DNA from 2 places in the Marinobacter sp. MIT930201 genome. Region 2 is predicted to be linked to the other one. Evidence: predicted binding sites of a transcription regulator. Region 2 holds the regulator's gene; the other holds the start of a gene.
What was found. Region 2 encodes sigma-54, which starts transcription at its own class of promoters, with help from an activator protein. Its sites were predicted from a motif close to ANTGGCATNNANNTTGCTNT; they were not measured.
Positions count from the first base shown of each region.

Region 1: a site for sigma-54 is predicted at 2,797-2,816, ahead of SIC19_RS13685 (TorF family putative porin). Genes of this name have one in related genera too.

Region 1 is NZ_CP138916.1:2,995,481-3,002,871, reverse strand. It holds gene SIC19_RS13695 (efflux RND transporter periplasmic adaptor subunit) at 1-375, opposite strand, end outside; gene SIC19_RS13690 (TolC family protein) at 439-1,740, opposite strand; gene SIC19_RS13685 (TorF family putative porin) at 2,027-2,755, opposite strand; gene SIC19_RS13680 (OprO/OprP family phosphate-selective porin) at 3,036-4,121, shown strand; gene SIC19_RS13675 (hypothetical protein) at 4,515-5,933, shown strand; gene SIC19_RS13670 (hypothetical protein) at 6,017-7,372, shown strand.
Region 2 is NZ_CP138916.1:3,546,140-3,553,530, forward strand. It holds gene ptsN (PTS IIA-like nitrogen regulatory protein PtsN) at 1-327, opposite strand, end outside; gene hpf (ribosome hibernation promoting factor) at 422-730, opposite strand; gene SIC19_RS16160 (RNA polymerase factor sigma-54) at 855-2,381, opposite strand; gene lptB (LPS export ABC transporter ATP-binding protein) at 2,534-3,259, opposite strand; gene lptA (lipopolysaccharide transport periplasmic protein LptA) at 3,237-3,758, opposite strand; gene lptC (LPS export ABC transporter periplasmic protein LptC) at 3,853-4,443, opposite strand; gene SIC19_RS16180 (KdsC family phosphatase) at 4,444-5,001, opposite strand; gene SIC19_RS16185 (KpsF/GutQ family sugar-phosphate isomerase) at 5,001-5,981, opposite strand; gene SIC19_RS16190 (ATP-binding cassette domain-containing protein) at 6,208-7,020, shown strand; gene mlaE (lipid asymmetry maintenance ABC transporter permease subunit MlaE) at 7,020-7,391, shown strand, end outside.

The DNA of each region.
Region 1 (7,391 bases), 550 kb from region 2:
CCGGGCCAGCTCCACACTGTTCAGGGTTGCCAGTAACTGCCCCTTATTGACACGATCCCCCAGATCAACCGCCAACCCTGTCAGTTTTCCCTCCAGCAGCGGACCAACCTCGGCCACGCGGTCCGGCACATACTGAATCTCGGCAGGTGCCGTAACAATTGCGCCAGCGCGCCCCTTGGCAGCCGCCACAGTCTGAATCGACAGTAACTCTGTCTGCTCCGGCGTCAGATGGATCTGGCGGGACTGGTTTTCCTCTCCGGCATGCTCGGCTTCTTCATTTTCGTGCTGGTCACCCTCGGCTTCTCCGGCAGCGTATGCCTGCTGCAAGCTCAGAGCGCCGACAACTATTAACAGTATCTTCAGATTGCGAATCATTCATTCACCCTCAATATTTAGAGAACGGTACTAAGAGAACGGTCAATTTTGAGTTTCATACCCTCAGGAACCGGCTGACATCGACAGAGCACCTCCTGTGCTTATCTCCAGCGCCCGGACGGCATCGATATAATCATTCTGCGCCTGAACGTATTCCTGCCTTACCGACAGGAGATTGTCCTGTGCCGCCAGAACATCCGAGGCACCGACCTTGCCCGCCCGAAGTGCTTTCTGCATCAACTGTAATGTTTCCTCTGAACGCTCCAGGATCGACTCGTTCATCTGGCGCAGCCGAACGGCGGTGGATTCGTACCGGGCCACAGCTGACACAACCTGACGCTCTGTAGCCAGGCGCAAGGCCTCTGCCTCAAGCTCGGAGGTTTTCAGCCGCGCAGCAGCTTGTCTCTGCTCACCGGAATAATCATGAAAAACGGTCAAAGGCATCGACACCCCTGCACCGAAAAGGTTGGAGCCTTCCTCACGATCATAAAATCCGAAGACTTTCAGATTTGGAATCGTCAGGCTTTTCGCAACTTCAAGGCCAGATTCATCCGCTGCAATTCTGGCGGCCGCCGCTTTCAGGTCCGCTCTCTGACTCTGTGCCATCTCGACAAGCTGGCTGGTCGGAGGCAGGTCTTCGAGCGTCACATCAAGCTCGCCGGTCACCCCAACGGCATCGGAGGGGGACACCCCGAGCACTTCGGTAAGGTCAATTTTTGATTGCTCGAGCTTTTGTTCCGCCGAGGCTTTTTGATTCCGGGCCCTGGCAAGCCCAATGACTGCGGTATTGAGATCAATCCGGGTTTGTTTACCCTGTTTTACGGACATTTCAACCAGGTCTTTGGTGCGTTGCATAAGTTCAACGGCACGGGTTGCGGTTTCCAACTCTTTCTGAGCCAGCAGTATCCGGAAATAGGCGGCCCGCACCCGCGCCTTGGTGGCTACCTTCAGGTATTCAAGCTCCTGTTGCCGGGACGTGAGATTACTCCGGGCACGCGACTGCCCAAGGTCGCCGCGATTACCCATCCAGATCTCCTGAGTAACCCTCACCCCATATTCCAGGGACTCGTCGGCCTGATCCGGGGCCTGACGGGCCCCCAACTCAAACTCTGGATTGCTCGGCGCCCAGCGGCTGGCATGATCAAGCTGTCCCTGCTGTATCGAGACCGCGGCCCGCCTCAAAGCCAATACCGGGCTATTCTCGAAAGCCATCACCATGGCCTGGTTCAGGGAAACAGCCTGGCTGGCTTTGGCCTGCTGATATTCTTTCAGCGACACACTCTCTTTTGCCTGGGCCGACACCATAGGAGAGACGGCCAAGGCTCCCGGAACTATCATCGCGCACAACAACAATCGTTTGTTCATTCAGTATCATCCTGGCTGTTTGACTGAGGTCAGTGAGTCAGCATTTTTGCGTGGGAATCTGGAACGACCTTACAGACAAACCTTTAATACAGTTTGAAATTCAGGCACCGGATAAGAAATGAGCTTTGGCGGCAGGGGGGGGGCAGAGGTAAGGGCGAGGATGTCGAGTCACCGGGCGTCAAGGCAGGCGCACGATGGTGGGTTCTTGCATGATAAATAAAAACCGGCCCGTCATTTGGGCCGGCTTTTTATTCTGGATCTGAATTGCTTGTGATCACTTGGCCGATCAGAAACTCCTGCTCCAACCCAGCCAGAACTTCGGATCATCCGAGTTGACAGAGCCAAGCGCGTCGGTTGACTCAATGTCCGCGTACTCCACGTTAACACTGAAAGAACCGAAGTTTCCCGCATCCTTTGTAACGTTGGCGGCGACGTGTGAATAACTTGCCTCGCCGACAGAAGCCTTGCCGTCATCAGCGAAGTCGTAATAGCCAAGCGTCACACCGGCACTGTAGCTGTCCTCCAGAGGCACCCCAACAGAGGCGTAGTAATAGGCATCCCCCTGCACGAACACCCCATCACCACTGGTGTCGCTGTTGATCGTGTAGGCCAGGCCGATGGCCGCAATGCCATAACTGATCTCGCCGTACAGTTCGCCGAAGTCGATGGAGTCCGGCGCGTCAGGATACGCATAATAAATGTACCCAACGTCATAACCCAGTTCTTCCACAGAGCCGGAGAATCCGGCATAAAGATCAAGCTCATAGCTGGTGCCGTCACCAAAATCGACATTGGAACCCCAACCACCGGCGTAGAAGCCCGACGCATGCTCATAATCCAACCCTCCCTGGACAGCCGCAGCCCCGTCTGTCTGGGTGACGCCCCGGAACAGATAGTTGCTGCTGGCGCTCACATTTGAGCTGACGTCAGCGCTAACAATGGCGGGCGCAGCCTGAAGTGCTGCAAGCAAAGTGATACTGATAAATCCGGATTTGGTGAAAAACTGCTTCTTCATAATGGATACCTTCGGTTGGGTTTCATTGCTCCAAATATGATTTAGCAAAAGTCTTGCCACATCTTATTTATTCTTGTTTATCATTATTATAGAGACAAATCGGCACATTCTGAGCTTGCCCCCGAAAAACGACCCAACACCTAGCGCCCCAGAACCTGTCACCGGCCCGGACCAGCGCCCTGTTTTGATGCATTCTCTGTAACCATTCTGTAATCTTTGCCAAATAGACTTTAATAGCGCTTCAACACACACAAGCAAACCGAAAAAGGTGAGACAGATCATGAGCAAGAAATATTTGGGCTTGGCTTTGGCGATTTCTGCCGCTTCTGCTGCACAGGCCGGAAACGTTACGACCAGCGGCGAAGACCTTGTGATCGATACCGACAGCGGTATCAAAGTGAAAGTGTCGGATAACTCTGCGTCTTTTCAGCTCGGCGGGCGCATTCAGTGGGATTACGACGCCACGCAGTCTGACGACAACGGTGTTGACACTACCGATTTCGATGTGCGCCGGGCACGCCTCTACGCCAAGGGCCACTTTGGCGACTGGGCGTACAAGACCCAGTTCAACGTCGCTGAAAGTGATGGCGCCGACGGCGGTACTGCTGAAGACCTGTACATTCGTTACATGGGATTTGGCTCAGCTGCAACCGTGACTATCGGTAAACAGAAAGAGCCATTCGGCCTGGAAGAATTAACGAGCTCAAAAGACATCTCAGCGCTTGAGCGATCTGCCATGACCGAGCGTTATGCCCCCGGTCGCAGCGGCGGCATCCAGCTCAGCGGCAAAGGCAGCAACTGGACCTACGGTATCGGCTACTTCGAGGCAGGCGGCAATGGCAGCGACGATTTCAATAACACGGCAGTAACCGCACGGGGCACGGTTGCACCGATTCAAACGAACAATATGGTTGTTCATCTTGGTGCGGGTTATACCACGCGTGATGCCGACACTCAGGCCGATGAGGTCGATACGTTTAATCTGGAGCTCGCCGGCGCTTCCGGGCCCTTCCATGCCCAGGCCGAATATTTCGATTCCGAGGAAGGCCAGGTGGATGTTGATGGTTATTACGTACAGCTTGGCTGGATCATCACCGGCGAAAGCCGTCCTTACAAAGCCGGAGCATTCAAGCGGGTAAAACCGGCATCACCCAAAGGGGCCTGGGAAGTTGTTGCCCGCTTTGAGGATGGTGACGGAAAATACAGTGATGTGGGGCTGGCCACGACCGACGGTGAGCAAACAACACTGGGCGTTAACTATTACGCCAACAAGAATGTTCGACTTGGAATGAGCTACATGGATGGCGAAGAAGCCAATGGCGCTAGCGGAGATGAAGTGCGTGCAAGGTTGCAATATGCATTTTGACCGCACGGAATCCCCGATCAAACTTATATCTGGCTGAAAACCGATACAGAAAACATCACCATCAAAATATAATCGGAAAATTCAGCTCTGGTTAAGTTTAGCTTGATACGCTTTACCCGAGTCGAGTCAAGTCGATCATTAATGACGTGCTCTGATTTTCAGGGCAGGCACTGGCCTGCCCTGTTTTTTTTAGTGCCTGCCCCGCACCCCTGCCAGCCGGCTTTCGGGCGCCGACTGCCAGCATCTGTAAATTTGTTTTAGTGCAACACTGCCAGACACATTTTGCCGTGCCGTAGACTTGCCGATTTCAGGCTTTTCTGCTAGATAGAACACAGCCTTATTGTTTTTGGGCTGCAATAACGACAATCTCGTTCTAGAGACGCTGGAGGATCGATGAAAACAATACAAAAGCGAATCAGTCAGGGATTTTTGGGGGCGCTGATAGCCGCAAACGGCATACCTGCTGCCTTAGCGGTGGAGGTCCCGACAGCTTCAGGAATCAAGCTGGATATACTTACCCAAGGCAAGTTTCAACCAACCTATTTTTCTAATTTCGATCTGGACAGCAGCGTCGACGATGGCGCCACTGGCACTTCTGCTGGCGCTGTTCAGGTTGGAGATGAGCACGTCAGGGCTGAGGTCAGGCTTGGAGTGGTGGCGACTGGCGATAACTGGACAGGCAAAATACTTCTTGAGAATGACTTTTCCCTTGATGCCAATTCTGTTGATCGCGCATTCCGAGGCGAGAGATTTGGCCTGGAGCAGGCCTTCTTCACTTATACCTTTGATCCCGCATTTACCCTGCAGGGCGGCTGGACCTTCAAGAATCTGGACCTCGCCTCAGGCGGCCTTCTATATGGCGACGACCACCCCTTGTTCGGCGCCACCGGCAAGACCTCGTTCGGTAGCTACGATGTTTTCTGGATGCCGATTACAGATGGGCTGATTTCCAACATCCAGGCTCCTGGAGCAAACCCTGCTAACGGTGAACTGGACTGGGACGTGTTTGCTTCAAAGTTTGATTTTGATCTGGGAAAAGGTAGTCGTATCTCCCCGATCCTGACATACAGCGACAACCAGCAGCAAGGTGCAAAGGCAACCTATTACGGTGTCGAATACATCGGAAATATTGGCGCCATAAAGGTACGGGCCGAGGTGCTGGGCGTGACCGGTAGTTTCGACAATGGCGATGACATCAGTGCCTATGCCGGTTACGCGGGCCTTGAGTACCCGGTTAGTGAATCCTTCAACCCCTTTGTAGCACTACGCGTAGCAAGTGGGGATGACGACCCTACCGACAATGATGTAGAGGGCTGGCTGGGCATCACCGACATCGGCAGATATTCGCCCCTGATCGGTATTGACGGCCAGTTTATGGGATGGCAGCCAAACTCTAACCAGGCGATAGCATCGGGCCTTTTCGGTCTCGCCCTTGACCAGGCTGGCCCTGGTGGTGCTGGGTACGGCGGCATTTCCAATGCCGGCACCGGTAACAACCCAGGCCAGATCATGCTCTCTGTTGGCAGTTCGGGAAATTTAGCGTCGATCTCGCCCAAGCTGTCATATCAGGCACAGGTTTTTCCCATGTGGTTCCAGCAAACGGGCGGCCTTGAAACGCTCAGCACCGCCAGCGGATCGGTGGACAGTTATGCCGGCACCGAACTTGATGTGGCTGTAAAGTACCAGGCTAACCAGTACTTTGCTCCAAGGCTGGTACTCTCCAGTTTCCTGCCCGGCAAGGGCGTTGAGGATGCCACCGGCGCAGACGATGCGGCCTATGTTGCAATGCTCGAGCTGAACTGGAATTACTGAGCCCGGCTGATTAATAACGACTGGAAGCAATCAAGTTGAGGCGCCGGTAACGGGGCCTCAACTTTTTTAAGAGGCATAGATTTATGAAGCCGTTTTTCGTGATCTTCCTGATTTTTTCTGCCGCATCCAATGCTCAGGCCCAAGGCTACGATGTACCATTGGATTCGCTGTCGGAGTGGACAGGAAAGAAGAGCATCAGGGTGGTATCGAATATTGAGGACCTGAACACCGATAAAGAGTTTCTCGCACTGCTGGGGCGCCTCACCGTCAAGGGATTCGATGTAAAGTTTGGCAGTTCCGGACCCATCGATGAAGGCCTGACTCTTGAGGTTCTCCAGGTCAGAGATAAGACGGCACTCTCTATAAAGTCCACCGATTCTCAAAAATACTTTCTTTCCGTCCTGATTGACAAAGCCAATCAGGACGGGGGTGAAATACGAGCCGAAGCCTACACTCCGAGCATTCTCCCACTGCCGGAAGATTTCAGCCCTAAAATGGTTGAGGCGCTGCCTCGGCCCAGCCAGAAAGACAGTCAACTGGTTTTCCTGTCAGATTCGGCATTGGTACTGGGACTCTTCGATGGCGGCAGGGTTAAAAGAATTGATGAACTGACATCAGGCATCAAAAATTCGAAAGCCATTTTCTTGTCAGTTGGCCAGTCAGACTCAGATCCGAACCCGGAGGTTGCCGTAGTATGGGGTCAGGACCGGGATATTTCAGGCAAGGGACAATACACAAAGATCTTCTCTCAGCTTTTTGAAATCTCGGGGCAAACGCTGCAGGAAGAATCCGAAAAAGCCGAGAATGTGGCGTTACGGTTTATCAATAATCAGCTGCACACCCAACGATACGAGTTGCTGCAAGGTGACATTGGAAAAATAGCAGTTACTTCCGGGAAACAGACCAATGCTCGAAATGACTCCGTTGTCCCGGCCGATGCTGGAAACATGATTTTTTCCTACTTCCCTATCGACAACGCTACCTCAATCATAGTAAATGAAGCCAATCTTGAATTGCGGAACTCAAGCTGGAAGTCTTCGCCACAACTCGGGCTCGGCAAGGTATCCTCGCCAAGACTAACGAAACGCCTGAAGGACAGGAAAATCATTACATCACCCGATTACGCCTTTTCCGTTAACGAAGAACATCTGTCCATTCCCAGGAAAGCGGTTGTGAACAATGGATCGGTTGTAACCTATCTCAGAAAAAGAAGGCCGGGGCTTTCTGGCTTAACATCCGCTTCAGGACCAGATTCGTTAATCAAAGCAAGCTGGGACAGTGATACGCCCGAATCCGGGTTTTCGATTTCACCCATGCATGAAATAAGCTCTTTTATTATTGATTTTTCATATGTGAAAAATAGGGGAGCGTTTCGATTACTCGTATTAACTAATGAAGAAAGTGATAACCAGGGCGCAAGAAAAATATACATATATTGACAGGCTCAGAGCCCGGCGA
Region 2 (7,391 bases):
AATCAAGGTGAAGACGAGGTCCACCGGCTGATTGTCGATAGCATCGAACGCAACGCCTTCTTCCAGGGTCAGCAATACGCCGACCACGTGATCCAGCCCTTCCAGCCTGCAATGGGGGATCGCGATGCCCTGTCCGATGCCTGTGCTCCCCAGTCGCTCCCGCGCGACCAGGTTGGTGAATATCTGGGTGTCGCTGAGCAAAGAGTCGTGCTGCTGGATCTGCTCGGCAATGGTTTCCATAACCCGCTTTTTGCTGGAGGCAGGCACCCGGCAAAGGGTTAGCTCCGGCGCGAGAATGTTCTCGATAGTCAGGGATGTGTCGGTCATGAATCGACTGCATTTCCGTAAAAAAAGGCTGCGGCACCTATTGCATGGTTAGCCAGTGCCGCAGCTCGATTAACTGTCATGCCGGGGCGTCGTCCTAGCGGGCGCCATTCCCGTGCATCCGGTCTACGTTCTTTTCCTTGTGCTTCAGAATCTGCCTGTCCAGCTTGTCTACCAGTCCATCAATGGCAGCGTACATATCGCTGTTTTCGGCCTTTGCGTGAATCTCACCACCTATCACGTGAAGCGTAGCTTCCGCCATCTGGCGCACTTTTTCCACCTCAAGGGTAACCTGGCAATTGCTGATATGGTCGAAGTGCCGCTCAAGCTTTTCAAATTTGCCTGATACGTAATCTTTCAGTGCGGGAGTCAGTTCTACGTGATGGCCTGAAATATTGAGTTGCATAGGCTTCTCCTGTTTTCAGCTTGCCGGCACCCGTTAGGATACCGGCTGTGTGCCACAGCGTTATGCTGCAGGCGGTATACTTTCAGGAAAGGGCTCTCCCCGTGAGGCCGGGAACAGACGCTTCCTACACCAATCGCTTTCGCTCGTTGGACGGAGGAATGTGCATTGCCTCGCGATACTTGGCCACGGTTCGTCTAGCCACCTTTATACCCTGGTCTCCTAGCATGGCTGCAATTTTGCTATCGCTCAATGGCTTTTTCGGAGTTTCCGTTGCAATCAGCTTCTTGATCATCGCGCGGATTGCCGTGGATGAGCACTCTCCACCTTCGTCGGTACTGACATGGCTCGAGAAAAAATACTTAAGTTCAAATATGCCCCGCGGTGTGTGCATGTATTTCTGGGTGGTGACCCTTGAAATGGTCGACTCGTGCATTTCCACCGCCTGGGCAATATCCGAGAGAATCAATGGTTTCATGGCTTCCTCGCCATGGTCCAGAAACCCCTGCTGGTGCTCGACAATGCGCGTGGCCACCTTGAGCAGGGTTTCGTTGCGGCTCTGCAGGCTCTTGATGAACCACTTTGCCTCCTGCAACTGGTCCCGCAGGTAGGTGTTGTCGGCGCTGCTGTCCGCACGCTTTATAAGAGAAGCATAGCTTGCATTCACACGAATGCGTGGTGCAATTTCAGGATTCAGTTCCACGCGCCAGCGCTCATTGTGCTTGCGCACGATCACATCCGGGATGACATAGTCCGGCTCGGCCTGGTCCAGGGTGTCGCCGGGGCGGGGGTTCAAACCGGTAATAAGTGCCAGGACATCCCGTAGCTGTTCTTCTTTCAGGCGGCTGCGGCGCAACAGCTGGGCGTAATCGCGGTTACCCAGCAGGTTTATGTAGTGGGTAATCACCAGTCGCGCCTGAGCCAGCCAGGGTGTTTCCGGGGGCAGTTGGTTCAGCTGGATCAGCAGGCATTCCTGCAGATCACGGGCGAACACGCCGGGTGGATCGAAGTGCTGCAGGCGATGAAGAACGGCTTCCACTTCGTCCAGTTCCAGCGGGTCTTCGTCGGATTCGTCCACCATGCCTGAATGAATTTCTTCAAGCGGAGAGGTCAGGTAGCCGTGGTTATCAACCGCATCCATCAGGGCATGGGCGATGGCCTGATCCCGCTCGCTCATGGGCGTCAGGTTCAGTTGCCATTCCAGGTGGTCCTGGAGCGTTTCGGTGGGGGAGTTACGGGTTTCGAAGTCGTGGTCGTTTTCGTCGTCGTTACGGGCTGCTGACGCGGGGGCTGACTGGTAAATGTCATCCCAGGCGGTGTCGACGGGAAGATCATCGGGAATGGTGTCGGGACTGTCCGTTTCTGATGACCAGTCAGGTCCATTTTCGGATTCGTCCCACTCGGTAGCAGTGTCTGAAGCGGTGTTGGATTCCTCGGTTGACGCTGTTTCAGACGACTCGTTGTCACTGTCCGTTGATTCCGGATTCTGGTTGTCGTCGTCTTCCGAGGTTTCCAGCATTGGGTTGGATTCCAGTGCCTGCTGGATTTCCTGCTGGAGGTCCAGGGTGGAGAGCTGCAGAAGCCTGATAGCCTGTTGCAGCTGGGGCGTCATGGTCAGGCTTTGACCCAGCTTTAACTGTAGTGAGGCTTTCATAACCATGGTTCAGGATCCGTCACTCGGTCTCTCTCTTCCGTCACTCAGGCTCTCTCTTTACGTCATCAGGGCGCTTTCTGGAGCCGGGGTTGCACAAAAACTCTTTGTATGCTGGCTACTTGCCGCACCAAGCAAGTTCTTTGCCGAGTCTACTACAGGCGAAACTCGTTGCCTAGATACACTTCCTTGACCTGCTGGTTGGCCAGTATATCGTCCGAATTACCAGAGGCAATGATGTGGCCGCCGCTGACAATGTACGCATTCTCGCAGATGTCGAGGGTTTCCCGCACGTTGTGGTCGGTGATCAGTACGCCGATACCCTTGTCCCGCAAGTGTCGGATAATCTGCTTGATGTCGCTCACGGAGATCGGGTCGACACCGGCGAAGGGCTCGTCCAGCAGGATGAACGCCGGTTCCATCGCCAGCGCCCGGGCAATTTCCACCCGCCGTCGCTCACCGCCTGACAGGGCCATGCCGACACTATCGCGGATGTGGGTAATGTGAAACTCTTCAAGCAGTTCCTCTAACTTGGCCTCCCGGTCAGCGCGTTTGAGTTCGCGGCGGGTTTCCAGGATCGCCAGTATGTTGTCGCGCACGGTGAGCTTGCGAAACACGGATGCTTCCTGGGGCAGGTACCCGATTCCCTTGCGGGCACGGCCGTGCATGGGCAGGGGCGTGATGTCCTGATTGTCGATGGTGATGCGACCGTTGTCGGCGGAAACCAGGCCAACAATCATGTAGAAACACGTCGTTTTGCCCGCGCCGTTGGGGCCGAGCAAGCCGACGATCTCGCCACTGCGAATTTCCAGGGAAACGTCGATGACGACCTTCTTCTGTTTGTAGCTTTTTGCGAGGTTACTGGCCCTGAGAACTGCCATCGGTATCCTGTCCGTTAGGGTTGTTATCTGGATTGTTGCCGGAGTTGCCGCGTGGCTGGATGACCATTTCGACGCGACCGCTGCCATCGCCCTGGTCAGCAGAGCCCTCTGCGGTCACCACGCGTTCGGCGCTGTCGTAATGAATGACGTCGCCCCGGAACAGGTTGCCGCCCTGTTCGATCACAGCTTCGCGCCGAAAGGTAACCCGGTTGTCGGAGGCGGACCAGGTGATTGTAAGTGCGCGGGCGTCGGTTTCGCCCTGGCCTTCCATGGCAGGCTGGCGGTAGCGTGCCGGGGTACCGGTGGCTTCAATGCGGCTGACGCCATTCTCATCCCGGTGGAGTACAACCTTGTCCGCCATAAGGTTGGCATCGCCCTGGCTCATTTCAACCGAGCCGGTATAGGTTGCAATGCCCTGGCCTTCGTCGAGCCGAGCATTGTCGGCATTGACCCTGATGGGTTGGTCAGACTCAAGATCAAAGGCCGCGGCGAACGGCATGCCCACGGTCAATGTCAGCGCCAGGACAATCGCTGAGACTGCCGTGCGCGATGCCACCGGTTGGTGCCTATTGCGGTGAGGGTTGGGCATGAATTTACTTGCCGGTCTCATAGCGTCCTTCCACGTCAGAGTCGAGTTCGAGGATTCGGTCATCAATCCAGGCCTTCATGCCGGTGGCGCGGGTCAGGCTGAACGAGTCGGTCAGTTCCACCGGGGCGTCTGTGTAAACAGTACGCTCTGTGTTATCCAGTGTCAGCGTTGACGTGGTCAATGTCAGGGGGCGCCCGCCTTGGGGTTGCTGGGACACCCGAACATCCCCCGTCAAGTAAACCAGGTCGTCAGCTTCCATGAATTGGCCTTTGTTGGCCTGGACTTGCCAGGGTGCGTTGCCGGGTTCGCCGTAGAGCGTCGCATTCGGCGATTCCATAATGGTTTCGTTGCGGGCCTCGAATTGCTCGATACGTGGGCTTTCGAAGTGTGCGGTAAGCCGCCCGGTCTCGTCGAAAGACAGATAGCGACCATTGACCACGAAACCGTCTGGTTCCGATTCGCCTCTCAGCGCGGCGGCATCCACCGGCTCTGATGACTCGTCACTTTGCCAGAGCAGGAAAAACAGTGCCACTATCGTGACAGCCAGCCCCAGAGTTCGTACCCAGGGCCGGGTAAAGAGGGCTTCAGCGGCCATTCAGTCCTGCTCCAGGTAGGGTTGCAGGCTTGCGTTGAGCTGCCCGCAGGCGCAGAGCAGCAGTTCGCAGGCTTCACGGACGGCGCCGCTACCCCCCGCGGCCGACGTGCAAAAATCCGCGTGCTGGCGCACCAGCCAGTAGCCGTTGGGTACTGTTATGCCCAGCCCGGCGTAACGGATTGCGGGCAGGTCCGGCAGGTCATCGCCCATGTAGGCAATCTGGTGTGGCGCGATCTCCAGCCGTGCAGCCAGTTCCCGCAGGGCGATTTTCTTGTCCTCTCGGCCTTGCATCAGGTGCGGGATGCCGAGGTCATTCATGCGTTTCTCTGTCAGCGGCGAGCGCCGTCCGGTAATGACGGCAACGTTGATGCCAGCAGCCATAACCTGTTTGATGCCCAGGCCGTCGAGAATGTTGAACCCTTTCATCTCATCGCCTGAAGCGCTGAACAGCAGAGTGCCGTCGGTCATGATGCCGTCCACATCCAGGGCCAGCAGGCGAATGGCAGCGGCTTTTTCAATCAGCTCCGCTGGCCATTGAGGGCGCAGAGTGTCGGCCATCAGATGACTCCCGCCCGCAATAAGTCGTGCATGTTGATAGCGCCGGTCAGTTTGCCGTCGCGATTGATGACGGGCAGGGCGTTGATCTTCAGCTCTTCCATCATGTTCAGTGCCTCGGCGGCCAGTTGGTCATCGTGGATCACACGACCGTTGCGGGTCATGGCCTCGGCAATCGGTGTGTTGTGAATGTCCACGGAGCGGTCCAGGGTGCGGCGCAGGTCGCCGTCCGTAAATACACCGACCAGGTCGCCCTCGGCGTTAATGACCGTTGTCATACCCAGGCCCTTGCGGGAAATCTCCAACAGTGCGCCGCTGAGGGTGGTGTCTTCCTGCACTCGGGGGATCTGGTCCCCGGTATGCATAATATCGCTGACACGCAGCAGCAACCTGCGGCCCAGACTGCCACCGGGGTGTGAGAGCGCAAAGTCTTCGGTGCTGAACCCCCGGGCTTCAAGCAGTGCCACGGCCAGGGCATCACCCATCACCAAAGTGGCCGTGGTGCTGGAGGTGGGGGCCAGGCCAAGAGGGCAGGCCTCCTGGGCGACACTGATGTCCAGGTTGGCAACGGCCTCCCGAGCCAGGATGGAGTTCTCGTTGCCCGTCATACTGATCAGCGGGGCCCCCATGCGTTTGATTAACGGCAAAATGGTCAGCACTTCGCTGGTGTTGCCGCTATTGGAGATGCCCAGCACTACATCCTGGCTGGTGATCATGCCCAGGTCACCGTGGCTGGCCTCGCCCGGGTGTACGAAGAACGAGGGCGTTCCGGTGCTGGCGAGGGTGGCAGCGATCTTGTTGCCGATATGGCCGGATTTGCCCATGCCGGTCACGACAACACGCCCCTTGCACGCCATGATGACTTCGCAGGCGCGGACGAAACGGTCATCAATCCGGTCGGTCAGGGCGTGAATGGCCTCACGCTCGATCTCGATGGCTCGGAGGGCGGATTCTTTGAAGGTCTGGCTGGTTTCGGTGTTCATCTGGCTTCCGGGTTCGAAATGTTGATGCTTTCGTCGTGGCAAAAGTATATCACTTCAACGGCTTTGGCTGCCCTTCATGACAAGACGTTCAGCAAAACTGATCATTGACATCAGTTCATTTTGTGAAGGATGGATTGAGGTTCACGGCAGGTTGACATAATGTAGCGCACTCATTAAAGGCTGGGAATGCGGGTTCACCGACACTCAGGCGGTTCTGGAAGCAGGTATGGACACATCCCCCTACATTGAATTGAGAGACGTGGTTTTCAGTCGCGGGAATCGTCGTATCTTTGATGGCGTCAGCCTGGACATTCCCCGCGGCAAGATTACCGCCATCATGGGGCCGAGCGGCACCGGCAAGACTACCTTGTTGCGGCTGATCGGCGGCCAGCTGAAACCGGATTCCGGCAGCATATCCGTAGCGGGGGAGAACGTTCCTCAGCTCAAGCGCAAGGCGCTTTACCGTCTGCGGGAAAAGATGGGGATGCTGTTCCAGAGTGGAGCGCTGTTTACGGATCTCAGTGTCTTTGAAAACGTGGCGTTCCCGCTCAGGGTTCATACCACCTTGCCGGAGGACATGATCCGCGACATCGTTCTAATGAAGCTCGAAGCTGTGGGGCTTCGCGGAGCCCGGGATCTGATGCCGGCAGAGCTGTCAGGTGGTATGACCCGGCGCGTGGCCCTGGCCCGCAGCATCGCGCTGGACCCTGAGCTGATCATGTACGACGAGCCCTTTACCGGCCAGGACCCGATTGCCATGGGTGTACTGGTGAAGCTGATCCGGGATCTCAACAGCTCCATGGGCCTGACCAGCGTGCTGGTATCCCATGATGTGCCGGAGTCCCTGAGTATCTGCCACTACGCCTGTATCGTTGCAGACGGCCGTATCATAGGCGACGGCACGCCCGAGGAGTTGAGGGCGCACCCATCGGAGCAGGTTCAGCAGTTCCTGCGTGGTCATCCGGACGGTCCGGTGCCGTTCCACTATCCGGCTGCGGATGCGGCTCTGGACTGGAGTGTTGCCGGGAGGGGGGATTGATGGACCGGCTGGCGGCTTTTGGCCGATTGGGGCTGAACGTGATTGCATCGCTCGGTCGCTCCGGGCGTTTCCTTGTCGGTGCCCTGGCAGGTGTTCCGCGGCCCTCGGTTGGTTTTCCGCTGTTGCTGAAGCAACTCTACTCGGTCGGTGTTCTGTCCCTGGCCATCATTGTGGTGTCCGGCCTGTTTATCGGGATGGTTCTGGGGTTGCAGGGATACACCATTCTCAGTGACTACGGGTCTGAGGCCGCGATCGGTCAGATGATTGCCCTGACTCTGGTGCGGGAATTGGGCCCCGTGGTGACCGCGCTGTTGTTTGCCGGCCGTGCGGGTTCCGCACTGACGGCGGAAATCGGGTTGATGAAAGCCACC